2 linked regions of the Variovorax paradoxus EPS genome follow. The protein of the gene in region 1 interacts with the protein of each later gene in a pairwise test. Links are inferred from orthologs where the notes say so. Each region holds a gene or a part of one and is shown in the gene's direction. Other genes may lie near its edges.

Region 1 (7,297 bases):
AGGCGGTGGACGGCGGCGTGCTGATGCGCGCCGGCCATACGGAAGCCGGCTGCGACCTCGCCGCCATGGCCGGCTGCTCGCCCGCCTCGGTGATCTGCGAGGTGATGAACGAAGACGGCACCATGGCCCGCCTGCCCGACCTGCAGATCTTCGCGGCCGAGCACGGCCTCAAGATCGGCACCATCGCCGCGCTCATCGAGCACCGCAGCCGCGTCGAATCGCTGGTCGAGAAGGTCGGCTGCCGCGGAATTCAAACCGCCTGGGGCAATTTCACCGCCCACGCCTTCATCGACAAGCCCAGCCGCGGCGTGCATCTCGCGCTCGTGCGCGGCAAGTGGGCGCCTGAAGACACGGTGTCGGTGCGCGTGCACGAGCCGCTTTCGGTGCTCGACGCGCTCGAAATCAACCGCTCGCTGCACTCCTGGAGCCTGGACGCCAGCCTCTCGCACATCGCAACCGAGGGCAAGGGCGTGGCCGTGCTGCTCAATTGCGGCGAAACCGCCGGCGAGCTGCTCGCGCAATTCGACGGCACCGCGCGTCCCGCGCAAGCCCCCGAGCGCGGCCGCATGGACCTGCGCAGCTACGGCATCGGCGCGCAGATCCTGCGCGAATGCGGCGTGCACAAGATGAACCTGCTGGGCACGCCGCGTCGCATGCCGAGCATGGCAGCGGGCTACGGCCTGGAAATCGCCGGCTACCTCACGAAAGACTGAACGACCATGCAAGGTTCAAACAAGGGCGAGACGACGCTCAATGGCAAGGGCCTCCGCATCGGCATCGTGCAGGCGCGCTTCAACGCCGACATCACCGATGCGCTGGCTTCGGCCTGCCTCGCCGAACTCGAATCGCTCGGCGTGGCCGCGTCCGACATCCATCATGTGAAGGTGCCCGGCGCCCTCGAAGTGCCCGTGGCGCTGCAGGCGCTGGCCGAGCGCGGCGGCTACCACGCGCTCGTCGCGCTGGGCTGCATCATCCGCGGCGAGACCTACCACTTCGAACTGGTGGCCAACGAATCGGGCGCGAGCGTGAGCCGCATCGCACTCGATTACCGCCTTCCCATCGCCAACGCGATCCTCACCACCGAAAACCTAGCGCAGGCCGTCGCACGGCAGACCGACAAGGGCCGCGATGCAGCCCAGGTCGCCGTCGAGATGGCGCAACTGCTGGCCACCCTTTCATGACCGAAGACACCACCAAGGCAGGCGGCGCCAAGCCCCGCCAGTCGCGCACGGGCCTTACCAGCACCGGCGCGCGCAAGGCTTCGGCCAAGTCGAACCGCAGCCGCGCGCGCGAATTCGCGCTGCAGGCGCTCTACCAGCACCTGGTGGGCCGCAACGACCCGACCGACATCGACCACTTCACGCGCGACCTCGCGGGCTTCCACAAGGCCGACGCGGCGCACTACGACGCGCTGCTGCACGGCTCGATCGACAACGCCGAGCAGCTCGATGCGCTGATCCGCCCGCTGCTCGACCGCAAGTTCGAGGAAATCTCGCCCATCGAGCACGCCGTGATGTGGATCGGCGTGTACGAGTTCCAGAACTGCCCCGACGTGCCGTGGCGCGTGGTGCTCAACGAGTGCATCGAGCTCGCCAAGGAATTCGGCGGCACGGACGGCCACAAGTACGTGAACGCGGTACTCAACGGCCTCGCGCCGCAGTTGCGCCCCCTCGAAGTGGAAGCGGATCGCGCTTCCGGCAAGGCGAAAGCATGAGGATTTCGACGCGCGCGGAGCGCATCGAGCCCTTCTATGTGATGGAGGTGGCGAAGGCTGCCGGGGCGCTGGCGCGCGAAGTGGCGCACACCGACCGGCCGATGATCTTCCTGAACATCGGCGAGCCCGATTTCACCGCGCCTCCGCTGGTACAGGAAGCCGCCCTGCGCGCCGTGCGCGCGGGCGCCACGCAGTACACGCAGGCGACTGGCCTCGACCATCTGCGCGAACGCATCAGCGGCTGGTACCGCGAGCGATTCAACGTCGACGTGCCCGCCCGCCGCATCGTGGTGACGGCCGGCGCTTCGGCCGCACTGCAGCTCGCCTGCCTCGCGCTGATCGAATCGGGTGACGAGATCCTGCTGCCCGACCCGAGCTATCCCTGCAACCGCCACTTCGTGAGTGCGGCGGACGGCAAGGCGGTGCTCATCCCGACGACGGCCGAAGAGCGCTTCCAGCTCACCGCCGCCAAGGTCGAGGCCGCCTGGACCGAGAAGACGCGCGGCGTGCTGCTCGCCTCGCCCTCCAATCCGACCGGCACCTCGATCGCGCCCGACGAGCTGCGCCGCATCCACAAGGTCGTGTCCGACCGCGGCGGCATCACGCTGATCGACGAGATCTACCTGGGCCTGTCCTACGACGACGCCTTCGGGCAGACCGCGCTGGCCATCGACGACAACGTCATCAGCATCAACAGCTTCAGCAAGTACTTCAACATGACCGGCTGGCGCCTGGGCTGGCTGGTGGTGCCCGAAGTGCTGGTGCCGGTGGTCGAGCGCCTCGCGCAGAACCTCTTCATCTGCGCGAGCACGGTGTCGCAATATGCGGCGCTCGCCTGCTTCGAGGATGCGAGCATCGCCGAGTACGAACGCCGCCGCGCCGAGTTCAAGGCGCGACGCGACTGGTTCATTCCGCAACTCGACGCCCTGGGCTTGAACGTGCCCGTGGTGCCCGATGGCGCCTTCTACGCCTGGGCCGACTGCACCAGCTTCGCCGAGAAGCTTGGCATCTCGGGCAGCTGGGATTTCGCCTTCGAGACCATGAAGCGCGCCCACGTCGCCGTCACGCCCGGCCGCGATTTCGGCACGGCAGAAACGGCGAAGTTCGTGCGCTTCTCCACCGCGAGTTCGATGGAACATCTGAAAGAAGCCGTCGAGCGCCTGCGCGCAATGGCCGAGAACCGGGCGCAATGAGCGCAGCGCAGGGCCGCCCCAAGCAAGCTCGCGCCGCAGTGCAAAGCACGGAGGCATGCCGATGAGCTACGCGTTTCCGATCCGCGTCTACTGGGAAGACACCGACGCCGGCGGCATCGTGTTCTATGCCAACTACCTGAAGTTCATGGAGCGCGGGCGCACCGAGTGGCTGCGCTCCCTGGGCGTCGAGCAGCGCAAGCTCAAGGAAGAAACCGGCGGCCAGTTCGTGGTGAGCGAAACGCAGCTCAAATACCATCGGCCCTCCCGGCTCGACGACGAACTGCTGGTCACAGCCGATCTTCAACAATTGGGCACTGCCTCATTGATAATCGGACAGCAAGTGCTATCAAAAACAGAGCAAGAGCGAATCGGCGCCGCGGCACCGGTCTTGCTGTGCGAAGGCACGATCCGTATCGGGTGGGTGAATGCCGCCACTTTGCGTCCCGCACGCATCCCTTCCCGGGTTTCGGGAACCCTCGAGCGCTGCGGCGGCTCCATGACTCAACCTTTCAAGCCATGAACCAAGATCTATCCATCATCAACCTCCTGCTCCACGCCAGCTTCGTGGTGCAAATGGTCGTGCTGCTGCTCGTGATCGTCTCGATTGCCAGCTGGGCCGCGATCATCCGCAAGTACTTCGCGCTGCGGCGCATGCGCGCGCTGAACGACGACTTCGAGCGCGAGTTCTGGTCGGGCACCAGCCTGAACGAGCTGTTCGCCTCGGCCGCCCAGAACGCCAAGTTCGCGGGACCGATGGAGCGCATCTTCGCCTCGGGCATGCGCGAATACCAAAAACTGCGCGAACGCCATGTGAGCGACCCCGCCACGCTGCTGGACGGCGCCCGCCGCGCGATGCGTGCGAGCTTCCAGCGCGAGCTCGATGCGGCCGAGCAGAACCTCTCGTTCCTCGCGACCGTCGGCTCGGTGTCGCCGTATGTGGGTCTCTTCGGCACGGTCTGGGGGATCATGCATGCCTTCACCGGCCTGGCCGCGCTCACGCAGGTGACGCTGGCCACCGTGGCGCCCGGCATTGCCGAAGCGCTGGTGGCCACCGCCATCGGCCTCTTCGCCGCGATTCCCGCGGTGGTCGGCTACAACCGCTTCGCCCGCGAGATCGACAAGATCGCCATCGCCCTCGAGACCTACATCGAGGAGTTCTCCAACATCCTGCAGCGCAACCTCTCGGCCAACCCGGGCGCGGCCGCCGCGGCAACCACGGTGGCTCCGGCCAACCGCTGAGCGGAGTCCGAGCGCATGCCCGCCGTTTCATCCCGGGGCCGTGGCCGCCGGACGATCAACGAGATCAACATGGTCCCGTTCATCGACGTGATGCTGGTGCTGCTGATCATCTTCATGGTCACCGCGCCGCTCATCACGCCGAGCGTGATCAACCTGCCCTCGGTCGACCGCGCCAACAAGCAGCCCGACAAGCCCATCGAGATCGTCATCAAGAGCGATGACGAAGTGCAGATCAAGAAGGACCCGTCCACCGGCAGCACGGGCAATACCTCCATTCCCATGACCCAGATCGGCGCTGCCGCCAAGCAGGCGCAGGGCGGCGACGCCCAGCGTCCGGTGGTCATCAGCGCCGACAAGTCGGTGAAGTACGAAACCGTCGTGAAGGCGATGAACCAGCTCAAGCGCAGCGGCATCGAGCGCGTGGGCCTGTCGGTCACGACCACGGGCGGCAAATAAGGCATGTCGCTCGCACTGGATCGCCCCGAGTTCGCGCCGCCCCCGCAGCGCGGCACGCCGCGCGCCGTCGTGCTCGCCCTCATCGCGCATGCGCTGCTGATCGCGGCGCTGACGTGGGGGGTGCGCTGGCGCAGCGACGCCGACGAAGGCGCTGTCGATGCGGAGCTGTGGTCCTCCACCGTGCAACAGGCCGCGCCGCGCCTGTCCGCACCGGAGGCGCCGACGCCTGCGCCCGCGCCGCCTCCGCCTGCTCCCACGCCACCGCCGCCTCCGGCAGCCAAGGCGCCCGAGCCCGCACCCGCGCCGAAGGCTCCCGACATTGCCCTGGAGCGCGAGAAGAAGCTCAAGGAGCAAAAGGAACAGAAAGAGCGCGAGCTCGAACAGCAGCAACAACAGCAAAAGAAGAAAGAGCTCGAAGCCAAGCAGCGCGCCGAAGACGAAGCCGAGCGCAAGAAAGAGCAGCAACAGAAGCTCGCCGAGCAGAAGAAGCAGCAGGAAGCCGAGGCCAAGCAAGCCGAAGCCAAGAAGGCCGAGGCCGCCGCGAAGCAGGCCGCCGCCGACCGCGCTGCCACGCTCAAGCGCATGCAGGGCCTGGCGGGTGCGAGCGGCGCCGACGATTCGAAGGGCACGGCCCTGCGGTCTTCGGGTCCGTCGAGCGGCTATGCCGGACGCATCGCCGCCGCCGTGCGCCCGAACATCACCTTCCCCGATGCCGACACGGTGAACGGCAACCCGGCCGCCGAGTTCGAGGTGAACCTCGCGCCCGACGGCACCATCGTCGGCGTGAAGCTCACGCGCTCCAGCGGATTGCCCGCCTGGGACGAAGCGGCCGAGCGCGGCCTGCACAAGACCGACAGGCTGCCGCGCGACACCGACGGGCGCATCTTCCCGTCGCTGATCGTGTCGCTCAGGCCCAAGCGCTGATTCACGCCAGTTCCGGGCCGCCTTTCGCAAGGCTGCCCGGAACTCCGTTGTTGCCGCGCTGTCTACCCGCGCACAACAACAGCCGGGCTCCGTGCCCGCACAAGAGCGCAAGATGAAATCCACCGGTCGCATCCGCTACGGGAGCAGTCCGCTGCTCGCCAGTCCCACCCCCGTCTGGCGCAGCAAGTTCATCGTGGCCAGCATCGCCTTCGGCTTCGTGCTGCTGGCCGGCCGGGCCGCCTACATCCAGGTCTTCAACCACGACTTCTTCCAGCACCAGGGCGAGGTGCGCTACCAGCGCACGCTGGAGCTGCCCGCGAACCGCGGGCGCATCCTCGACCGCAACGGACTGATCCTCGCCTCCGACATTCCGGCGCCCAGCATCTGGGCCATTCCCGAGGACATCGAGCGCGACGATCCCGCCGTGCAGGCCAAGTTGAAGCAGGCCGCCAAGCTGCTCGGCATGCCGCAGAAGGAGTTCGACAAGAAGCTGGAGGACGAGGACAAGAGCTTCGTCTGGATCAAGCGCCAGGTCGACACCGCCATCGGCAAGCAGATCGCCGAACTCGGCATCAAGGGCATCTACCTGCGCCGCGACTACCGGCGCCAGTACCCCGAGGGCGAGGCGGCCGCGCACCTGGCGGGCTTCACCAACGTCGAAGACACGGGGCAGGAAGGCGTCGAACTGGCCTTCAACAGCGAACTGGCCGGCAAGGCGGGCTCGCGCCATGTCATCAAGGACCGCCTGGGCCACATCGTCGAGGACACCGAGGACCAGGTGCCGCCGACCGACGGCCACGACATCCAGTTGAGCATCGACGACCGCGTGCAGTTCGTCGCCTACGAGAAGATCCGCGATGCCGTGGTCGCCAACAAGGCCCGGGCCGGCAGCGTGGTGGTGGTCGATGCGGAAACGGGCGAACTGCTCGCCATGGCCAACTACCCGAGCTACGACCCGAACGACCGCCGCAACCTCACCGGCGAACAATTGCGCAACCGCGCGATGACCGACGTGTTCGAGCCGGGCTCGACGATGAAGCCGATCACCATCGCCACCGCGCTGCAGCTCGGCCGCGTCACGCCGCAGACCATCATCGACACGAACCCCGGTCGCATCACCGTCACGGGCGCGACGATCCACGACGACGAGAACTTCGGCGTGCTCACGGTGCAGGGCGTGATCCAGAAATCGAGCAATGTGGGCGCCACCAAGATCTCGCAGCGCATGACGGCGCAGGAGATGTGGAACTCGTTCACCTCGCTGGGCCTCGGCCAGAAGCCGCAGACGCCCTTCCCCGGCGCGGTGACCGGGCGCCTGCGGCCCTGGAAGTCGTGGCGGCCGATCGAGCAGGCCACCATGTCGTACGGCTACGGCCTCTCGGCGTCGCTGTTCCAGATCGCGCACGCGTACACGGCCTTCGCGCACAACGGCGAAGTCATCCCGGTGGGCCTTTTGAAAAGCACGAACACCGAGCCGCCCGGCGTGCAGGTGTTCTCGCCGCAGGTCGCGAGCGAGGTGCGCAAGATGATGCACATGGCCGCCGCGCCCGGCGGCACCGCGCCGCTCGCGCAGACCGATGGCTACTCGGTCGGCGGCAAGACCGGCACCGCGCACAAGCAGGTCGGCAAGGGCTATGCGAGCAACAAGTACCGCGCCTGGTACACCGGCATGTCGCCGATCGACAAGCCGCGCATCATCGTCGCGGTGATGATCGACGAGCCCGGCGCGGGCAAATACTTCGGTGGCCTCGTCGCAGCGCCGGTCTTCAGC
Region 2 (7,896 bases), 1.5 Mb from region 1 along the record:
CGAGTTGCTTCCGATCCGCGGGCTTGAGTGACCGCGAACTGGTGGCGCGCGACGCGGCGAATTCGTCGATGCGCGCATGGATGCGCTCCGAATGGCCAGCGCCGGTGTCCAGGCTTTCGTGTACCTCGCGCTCGTCGATGCGCGTGAACTGCGAGATCGCGCCCTGGAAGCTCTGGAACAGTGTCAGGTCGACATTCAGGCACAGCGCGGCCACGTACTCGCCGCTCTCGTCCTTCACGCCGATGGAAGTGCTCTTGACCTTGCGGCCGTCGGAAAAGGTGTTGGCGTAGTTCGAAATCACCGCCGGGTACTCGGGGTCGCGGATGCGGGCAAGGCCGAGCTCGGTGACCGCTTGGCCGACCTCGCGGCCGCTCAGGTTGTTCTCGATCGCGTAGATCGCGTTCTTCGGATTGCTGAGGTCGTGCACCACGACTTCGCAGAAAGGCGCGAAGGTTTCGCCGAGGCCTTCGGCCATGTTGCGCAGCATTTCCAGGAGCTGCTTGTTGGACTTCTTCTTCATGGCGGGAATGTATCCAATTCTGGACGAAGAATCCAAGTTGTACAGAAAGTCCATATCTGGATGTATTATCCAAATCCAGAAAGATTCTCCAGGAGAACCGCGCATGACACGCCAGGAACCCGCACGCTATATCGATCTCCGCACCGGCCGGTATCACGACCTTTCGGAACGCCGCTGGCGCTCCGACGACGGCAATCCGATGATGGTGACGCCGCTGCCGGGCATCACGCGCGACGACATCGATGCGCGCGAGCGCTCGGTGTGGCGCTATCGCGCGGCGCTGCCGGTCGTGATCGACCAGCCCGCGAGCATGGGCGAGGGCTGTACGCCGCTTGTGCAGAAGCGCTGGGGCGCATTCGAGCCGCACTTCAAGCTCGAGTGGTTCAACCCGACCTGCAGCTTCAAGGACCGTGGTGCGTCCGTGATGATTTCGTTCCTGCGCCAACTGGGCGTCGACGCGGTGCTGGAAGACAGCTCGGGCAACGGCGGCGCGGCCATCGCCGCGGCGGGCGCGGCGGCGGGCATCAAGGTGAAGGTGCTCGCGCCGAGCTACACGCCGGCGCCCAAGGTGGCGCAGATCCGCGCTTTCGGCGCCGAGGTGCAACTGGTGCCGGGACCGCGCGAGGAGTCGGAATACGAGGCGGTGCGCCAGTCGGAATCGATCTTCTATGCGAGCCACAACTGGCATCCGTTCTTCCTGCAGGGCACGAAGACGCTGGCCTATGAACTCTGGGAAGACCTGGGCTTCGTCGCGCCCGACAACGTGGTGATTCCGGCCGGCGCGGGCAGTAATGTGCTCGGGTGCTGGATCGGCTTCAAGGAACTGCTGGCCGCGGGGCAGATCGCGAAGCTGCCGCGGATCTTCGTGGCGCAGCCGTTGAACTGCTCGCCGGTGGATGCGAGCTTTGTGGCGGGCGTGGACACGCTGGTTGATCGCATCGTGAAGCCGACGATCGCCGAAGGCACGGCGATCAAGCGGCCTGTGCGCCTGCAGGAAATCCTTCAGGCGCTGCGCGAGACGAATGGCAAGACAGTGGCGCTGACCGAAGAGCAGATCGCGGCAGCGGTGCGCCGGTTGGCTTCGACGGGGCTCTATGCCGAGCCGACTTCCGCGACGGCGGCTGCGGCCATCGATGTGCTGGCGGAGCGGGGCGACATCCGGGCGAGTGAAACCACGGTCGTGCTGCTGACGGGCACCGGCCTGAAGTCGACGCAGTTCATGACCGAGCTCTTCGGCGGCGCTGCCGCCTGAATTACCAGGGCCAGGCGAGGCGCGTGCCTGTGCCCGTGGCAATCGCGCGCTCTTGGAGCAGGCGCGCGACTGTCAGGTCTTGCAGCGCGAGGCCGGTCATGTCGAAGACGGTGATGTCGCCGTCAGCGCGAGTTAACGAGGTCTTGCCGCTCAGCAGGTCGCCCAGTTCGGTGCTTTCTGTATCGGGCGCCCATTGGGTTTCACCGATCTGCTGCGCCTGCGTGCGGTCGTCGACGAAGAGGCGGGCGCGCGTCAGCAAACCTTCGGGGAGTTCGCGCTTGCCGCGTGTGTCGGCACCGACGCAGTTCAGGTGCGTGCCGGGCTGAAGCGCGTCCAGATCGAACAGTGCGCCACCGCCCGGTGTCGCGGTGATCACGATGTCGCTCTCTGCGACCGCGGCGTTGCGGTCGGTGGCGGACGCGATGTTGCAGCGGTCCGCGAAGTTTTCCTCCAACGCGGCGTTGCGCTGTCCATTGGCGCTCACGTAGCGCACCTCGCGCAATGTGGGCAATAGGCGCAGCGCGAAGTCGAGCTGGATGCGCGCCTGCACGCCGGTGCCGAAGATGCAAAGCCGCGTGCTGTCGGGCCGCGCAAGTTGCTGGAGGCCGAGCCCGCCCGCCGCGCCGGTGCGCACGGTCGTGATCGCATTGCCGTCGATCACGCACAGCGGCCGGCCCGTGGCGGGGTCGATCAGGAGGATCGTTGCCTGGTGCGGCTCGCCGTCGCGCTGTCGGTTGGCGGGCCAGAAGCCGGCGGCCTTGAAGCCGAGCAGGCCCTGCGTCTGTACGTCGCCCGACTTGATGCCGAACACGCCGCCCGTGGCGAGCGGTTCGCGCACGACCGGGAAGACGCGGCCTTCGCGGTCGCTGTGAAGAACGAAGGCCTCGCGCACGGCATCAAGCACGTCGTCGGGAGAGAGGAGGGCGTTGACCTGGTGCTTGTCGAGCAGCAGGAGGAGTGCGTCGGCGGGCGACGTCGAGGGTGTCATCTGGAAATATTATCTACTTCCAGACGAAAAATCAATTCAAAGCGCCTGCCGGTCGATCAGCGGCCCGTGTGCACCTTGATGCGGATCGTCGCCACATCCCAACCCCTGTTCTTGAGCCGCGTGACAAGCATCGGAGCGAGTTGGCGCAGCTTGGCGGCCGCGGCGCTGCCTTTGACCAGCAGGCACCACACGTCGCCCTCGGCAGGGCCGGCCTGCACGGCGCCGCGCATGGCGGGCGGAATCAGTCCTTCCACGGCTTTCAGGCGCTCGGCGCTGTCGCGCGCGCGCGCCATCAGGCCGCCCAGCGTGGGCGAGCCTTCTGCAGCCTGGTGCAGGCTGATGGCGGGGGCGAGGCGGCGATACATGAGTAATCCTGAGGACAGAAACAAGACAGCTAAAATGCCCGGTTTGCCGGCGTTCGCGCCGGGAAAAAGGCTGCTCGAGGCCGAACTTGATTTCGAAACGAGCGCGCCCAACTGCTTTCACCATATCTTAGGGAATCCGGTCGCAGTGCCTGTCGTGTCAGGCGCCCGCCCATCTCCACCCAATGGCAACCAACTTCCTGACCCAGATCTTCGGCAGCCGCAACGACCGGCTCCTCAAGCAGTATCGCAAGACGGTGGAACGCATCAATGCGCTCGAACCCGAGTTCGAGAAGCTCAGTGACGACGCGCTGCGCGCGAAGACGCAGGAGTTCAAGGACCGCGCGGCCAAGGGCGAATCGCTCGACGCCCTGCTGCCGGAGGCCTTTGCCACGGTGCGCGAAGGCTCCAAGCGCATCATGAAGATGCGCCACTTCGACGTCCAGCTGCTCGGCGGCATGGCGCTGCACAACGGCAAGATTTCCGAAATGCGCACCGGCGAAGGCAAGACGCTGACCGCCACGCTGCCGGTGTACCTGAATGCGCTGTCCGGCAAGGGCGTGCACGTGGTCACGGTGAACGACTACCTCGCCAGCCGCGACGCCAAGTGGATGGGCCGGCTCTACAACTTCCTGGGCCTCACGGTGGGCATCAACCTGCCGCAGATGCCGCGGGAAGAGAAGCAGGAAGCCTACGGCAGCGACATCACGTACGGCACCAACAACGAGTACGGCTTCGACTACCTGCGCGACAACATGGTGTACGAGCCGGGCGACCGGGTCCAGCGTGTGCTGAACTTCGCGATCGTCGACGAGGTGGACTCGATCCTGATCGACGAAGCCCGCACCCCGCTCATCATCAGCGGCCAGGCCGAAGACCACACCGATCTTTATCTCGCCATCAACAAGGTGGTGCCGCTGCTCAAGAAGCAGGAAGGCGAAGCCGACCCGCGCACGGGCGAAGGCGTCACGGTGCCGGGCGACTTCACGGTCGACGAGAAGACGCACCAGGTCTTCCTGACCGAAGACGGCCATGAGAACGCCGAGCGCATCCTGGGCGAATTCAAGCTGCTGCCCGAGGGCGCGTCGCTCTACGACCCGGCCAACATCACGTTGATGCACCACCTGACGGCGGCGCTGCGCGCACGTCACCTGTACCACCGCGACCAGCACTACGTGGTCCAGCAGGGCGAAGTGACCATCGTCGACGAGTTCACCGGCCGCCTCATGACGGGCCGCCGCTGGAGCGACGGCCTGCACCAGGCCGTGGAAGCCAAGGAAGGCGTCGAGATCCAGGCCGAGAACCAGACGATGGCCTCGATCACCTTCCAGAACTACTTCCGCCTGTACGGCAAGCTGGCCGGCATGACCGGCACGGCCGACACCGAGGCCTACGAGTTCCAGGAAATCTACGGTCTCGAGACGGTCATCATTCCGCCGAACCGCATCAGCAAGCGCGAAGACCAGCTCGACCGCGTCTACAAGACCACGCGCGAGAAGTACGAGGCCGCCATCCAGGACATCCGCGAGTGCTACGAACGCGGCCAGCCGGTGCTGGTGGGCACCTCGTCCATCGAAAACTCCGAAATCATCGACGGCCTGCTCACGCAGGCGGGGCTGCCGCACCAGGTGCTCAACGCCAAGCAGCATGCGCGCGAAGCCGACATCGTGGCGCAGGCCGGCCGCACGAAGATGATCACCATCGCGACCAACATGGCCGGCCGCGGCACCGACATCGTGCTGGGCGGCAACATCGAGAAGATGATCGAGGCCATCGAGAACGACGAAGGCCGCGACGAAGCGACCAAGCAGGCCGACATCGCGCACGTGCGTGCCGAGTGGACCAAGGACCATGAATTCGTAAAGTCGCTCGGCGGCCTGCGCATCATTGCCACCGAACGCCACGAGTCGCGCCGCATCGACAACCAGCTGCGCGGCCGTTCGGGCCGACAGGGCGACCCGGGTTCTTCGCGCTTCTACCTGAGCCTGGACGATCCGCTGATGCGCATCTTCGCGGGTGACCGCGTGAAGGCGATCATGGATCGCCTGAAGATGCCCGACGGCGAGGCCATCGAGGCCGGCATCGTCACCCGCAGCATCGAGAGCGCGCAGCGCAAGGTCGAGGCGCGCAACTTCGATATCCGCAAGCAATTGCTCGAGTACGACGACGTGTCGAACGACCAGCGCAAGGTGATCTACCAGCAGCGCAACGACATCCTCGATGCCACCGACCTCACGGCGCAGATCGCCGCGCTGCGCGAAGGCTGCTTCATGGACGTGGTGCGGCAGTACGTGCCGGCCGAATCGGTCGAGGAGCAGTGGGACCTGGAAGGCCTCGAGAAGGCGCTCTTCAACGAGTGGGGCCTGGACATGCCGATCAAGAAGGAGGTCGAGGCCTCCGACGCGATCTCCGACGAAGACGTGCTCGAAAAGGTGGTCAAGGCCGCCAACGAAGCCTTCGACGCCAAGGTGGCGCTGATCGGCCAGGAAAACTTCACCCAGTTCGAGCGCATGGTGCTGCTGCAGAGCATCGACACCCACTGGCGCGAACACCTGGCCTCGCTCGACTACCTGCGCCAGGGCATCCACCTGCGCGGCTATGCGCAAAAGCAGCCCAAGCAGGAATACAAGCGCGAAGCCTTCGAGCTCTTCGGCCAGTTGCTCGACTCGGTGAAGAACGAGGTCACGCGCCAACTGATGACGGTGCGCGTGCAGTCGGGCGAGCAGCTCGAGGAAGCCGCCGAAGCCATGGAAAGCCGCGGCGAGAACGTGGCCAACATCACCTACAGCGCGCCGACCGAGACCGGCGAGGTCGAGGTGCGCGTCGACGAGGACAACCAGCGCCGCCTCGCGGCCATCGGTGCGGGCGCCCTGAGCGCCGAAGCCGCCGCCTTCGCGCGCGTCGGCCGCAACGACCCGTGCCCTTGCGGCAGTGGCAAGAAATACAAGCAGTGCCACGGCAAGCTGAGCTGACGTCCCGAACCTTTCATTGAGAGAACCCCCATGCCCGTGAACCTGTCCGCCCCTGATCCCGCCGCCTTGTTCGCGGTGCCTGGCGTCCGCATCGGCGTGGCCGAAGCGGGCGTGCGAAAGGCCAACCGCAAGGACCTGACCGTCGTGCTGATCGACGAAGGCTCGGCGGTCGGTGGGGTGTTCACCCAGAACCGTTTCTGCGCGGCGCCGGTGCAGGTCTGCCGCGATCACCTGGCGGCCAATTACGGCATTCGCGCGATGGTGATCAACACCGGCAACGCCAACGCAGGCACGGGCGAAGACGGCCTCATGCGCACCCGCTCCACCTGCATCGCGCTCGCGCGCAAGCTGGAGATCGCGCCCGAGCAGATCCTGCCGTTCTCGACGGGCGTGATCATGGAGCCGCTGCCGGTGGACCGCATCGAAGCGGGCCTGCCCGCAGCGCTCGCCGACGCATCGGAAAACCACTGGGCACGTGCCGCCGAAGGCATCATGACCACCGACACGATCCCCAAGGCGTTCAGCCAGAAGGTCCAGATCGGCGGCGCCACCGTCACCATCACCGGCATCAGCAAGGGCGCCGGCATGATCCGCCCGAACATGGCGACCATGCTCGGCTTCATGGCGACCGACGCGAAGATCGATCCGTCGCTGATCCAGCCGCTGGCCAAGCTGCTGGCCGATGCCTCGTTCAACCGCGTGACCATCGACGGCGACACCTCGACCAACGATTCGTTCGTCGTCATCGCCACGCAGAAGGCGGCGCACGCGACCATCACCTCGCTCGAATCCGCTGACGGCCAGGCACTCGTGGCGGCCATGCAGAACGTGGCGCGCCTCCTGGCGCAGGCCATCGTGCGCGACGGCGAAGGCGCAACCAAGTTCATCACCATCCAGGTCGAAGGCGGCCGTGACGCTGCCGAGTGCAAGCAGGTGGCTTACGCGATCGCCCATTCGCCGCTGGTGAAGACCGCTTTCTATGCCAGCGACCCGAACCTGGGCCGCATCCTGGCAGCGGTCGGCTATGCGGGCATTGCCGACCTCGACCAGACCGGCATCGACCTGTTCCTGGACGACGTGCACGTGGCGGTCAAGGGTGGGCGCAACCCCTCGTACCGCGAGGAAGACGGCCAGCGCGTGATGAAGCAGAGCGAGATCACGGTGCGCGTCGGCCTCGGCCGCGGCAACGCCAGTGAGACCGTCTGGACCTGCGACTTCAGCCACGAATACGTGACCATCAACGCCGACTACCGGTCATGAACGAGCAGTTCCAGAAGCTGATCGAGCGCGCCGAGCAGCTCATTACCCGCATCGAATCGATCCTGCCGCAACCGCTGTCGGCGCCGACGGACTGGAACGCTTCCATCGCCTGGCGCTACCGCCGCCGCAATTCCGGCCACGGCGTGCTGGAACCAGTGAAACACGTGGCCGCGATGGCGCTTGATTCGCTGAAGGAAATCGACGTCCAGAAGGAAAAGATCGAGCGCAACACGCGCCAGTTCGTCGAAGGCAAGCCGGCCAACAACGTGCTGCTGACGGGCGCGCGCGGCACAGGCAAGTCGTCGTTGATTCGCGCCTGCCTGCAGGCCTATGCGCCGCAGGGGCTGCGCCTCATCGAGGTGGACAAGGCCGAGCTGGTCGACCTGCCCGACATCGTCGAGGTGGTCTCGCAGCGTCCCGAGAAGTTCATCGTGTTCAGCGACGACCTGAGCTTCGACGAGGGCGAGCCGGGCTACAAGGCGCTCAAGTCGATTCTTGACGGCTCGATCGCGGCATCGACGCCCAATGTGCTGATCTACGCG

Evidence for each region.
Region 2: the proteins of VARPA_RS17625 (region 1) and secA interact in binary tests that used the Escherichia coli proteins (3 or more experiments, as listed by UniProt). The link is inferred for Variovorax paradoxus EPS from one-to-one orthologs.

Annotation. Positions count from the first base shown.
Region 1 is NC_014931.1:3,806,460-3,813,756, forward strand. What follows is about bases 1,937-4,697. They hold VARPA_RS17625 (YbgC/FadM family acyl-CoA thioesterase), read left to right. Parts: upstream 1,937-2,968; coding sequence 2,969-3,427; downstream 3,428-4,697. Other genes in these bases: VARPA_RS17620 (pyridoxal phosphate-dependent aminotransferase), read left to right, coding at 1,937-2,907; tolQ (protein TolQ), read left to right, coding at 3,424-4,146; VARPA_RS17635 (ExbD/TolR family protein), read left to right, coding at 4,162-4,602; VARPA_RS17640 (cell envelope integrity protein TolA), read left to right, coding at 4,606-4,697. Outside these bases: ribBA (bifunctional 3,4-dihydroxy-2-butanone-4-phosphate synthase/GTP cyclohydrolase II), read left to right, coding at 1-713; ribH (6,7-dimethyl-8-ribityllumazine synthase), read left to right, coding at 720-1,181; transcription antitermination factor NusB, read left to right, coding at 1,178-1,714; more of VARPA_RS17620, read left to right, coding at 1,711-1,936; more of VARPA_RS17640, read left to right, coding at 4,698-5,526; VARPA_RS17645 (peptidoglycan D,D-transpeptidase FtsI family protein), read left to right, coding at 5,639-7,297.
Region 2 is NC_014931.1:5,258,858-5,266,753, reverse strand. The notes cover bases 2,993-6,294. They hold secA (preprotein translocase subunit SecA), read left to right. Parts: upstream 2,993-3,307; coding sequence 3,308-6,094; downstream 6,095-6,294. Other genes in these bases: argJ (bifunctional glutamate N-acetyltransferase/amino-acid acetyltransferase ArgJ), read left to right, coding at 6,125-6,294; VARPA_RS24170 (hypothetical protein), read right to left, coding at 2,993-3,125. In the rest of the region: VARPA_RS24185 (helix-turn-helix transcriptional regulator), read right to left, coding at 1-520; VARPA_RS24180 (threonine synthase), read left to right, coding at 624-1,772; VARPA_RS24175 (ornithine cyclodeaminase family protein), read right to left, coding at 1,774-2,760; more of VARPA_RS24170, read right to left, coding at 2,817-2,992; more of argJ, read left to right, coding at 6,295-7,354; VARPA_RS24155 (ATP-binding protein), read left to right, coding at 7,351-7,896. UniProt on the Escherichia coli protein: Required for protein export, interacts with the SecYEG preprotein conducting channel.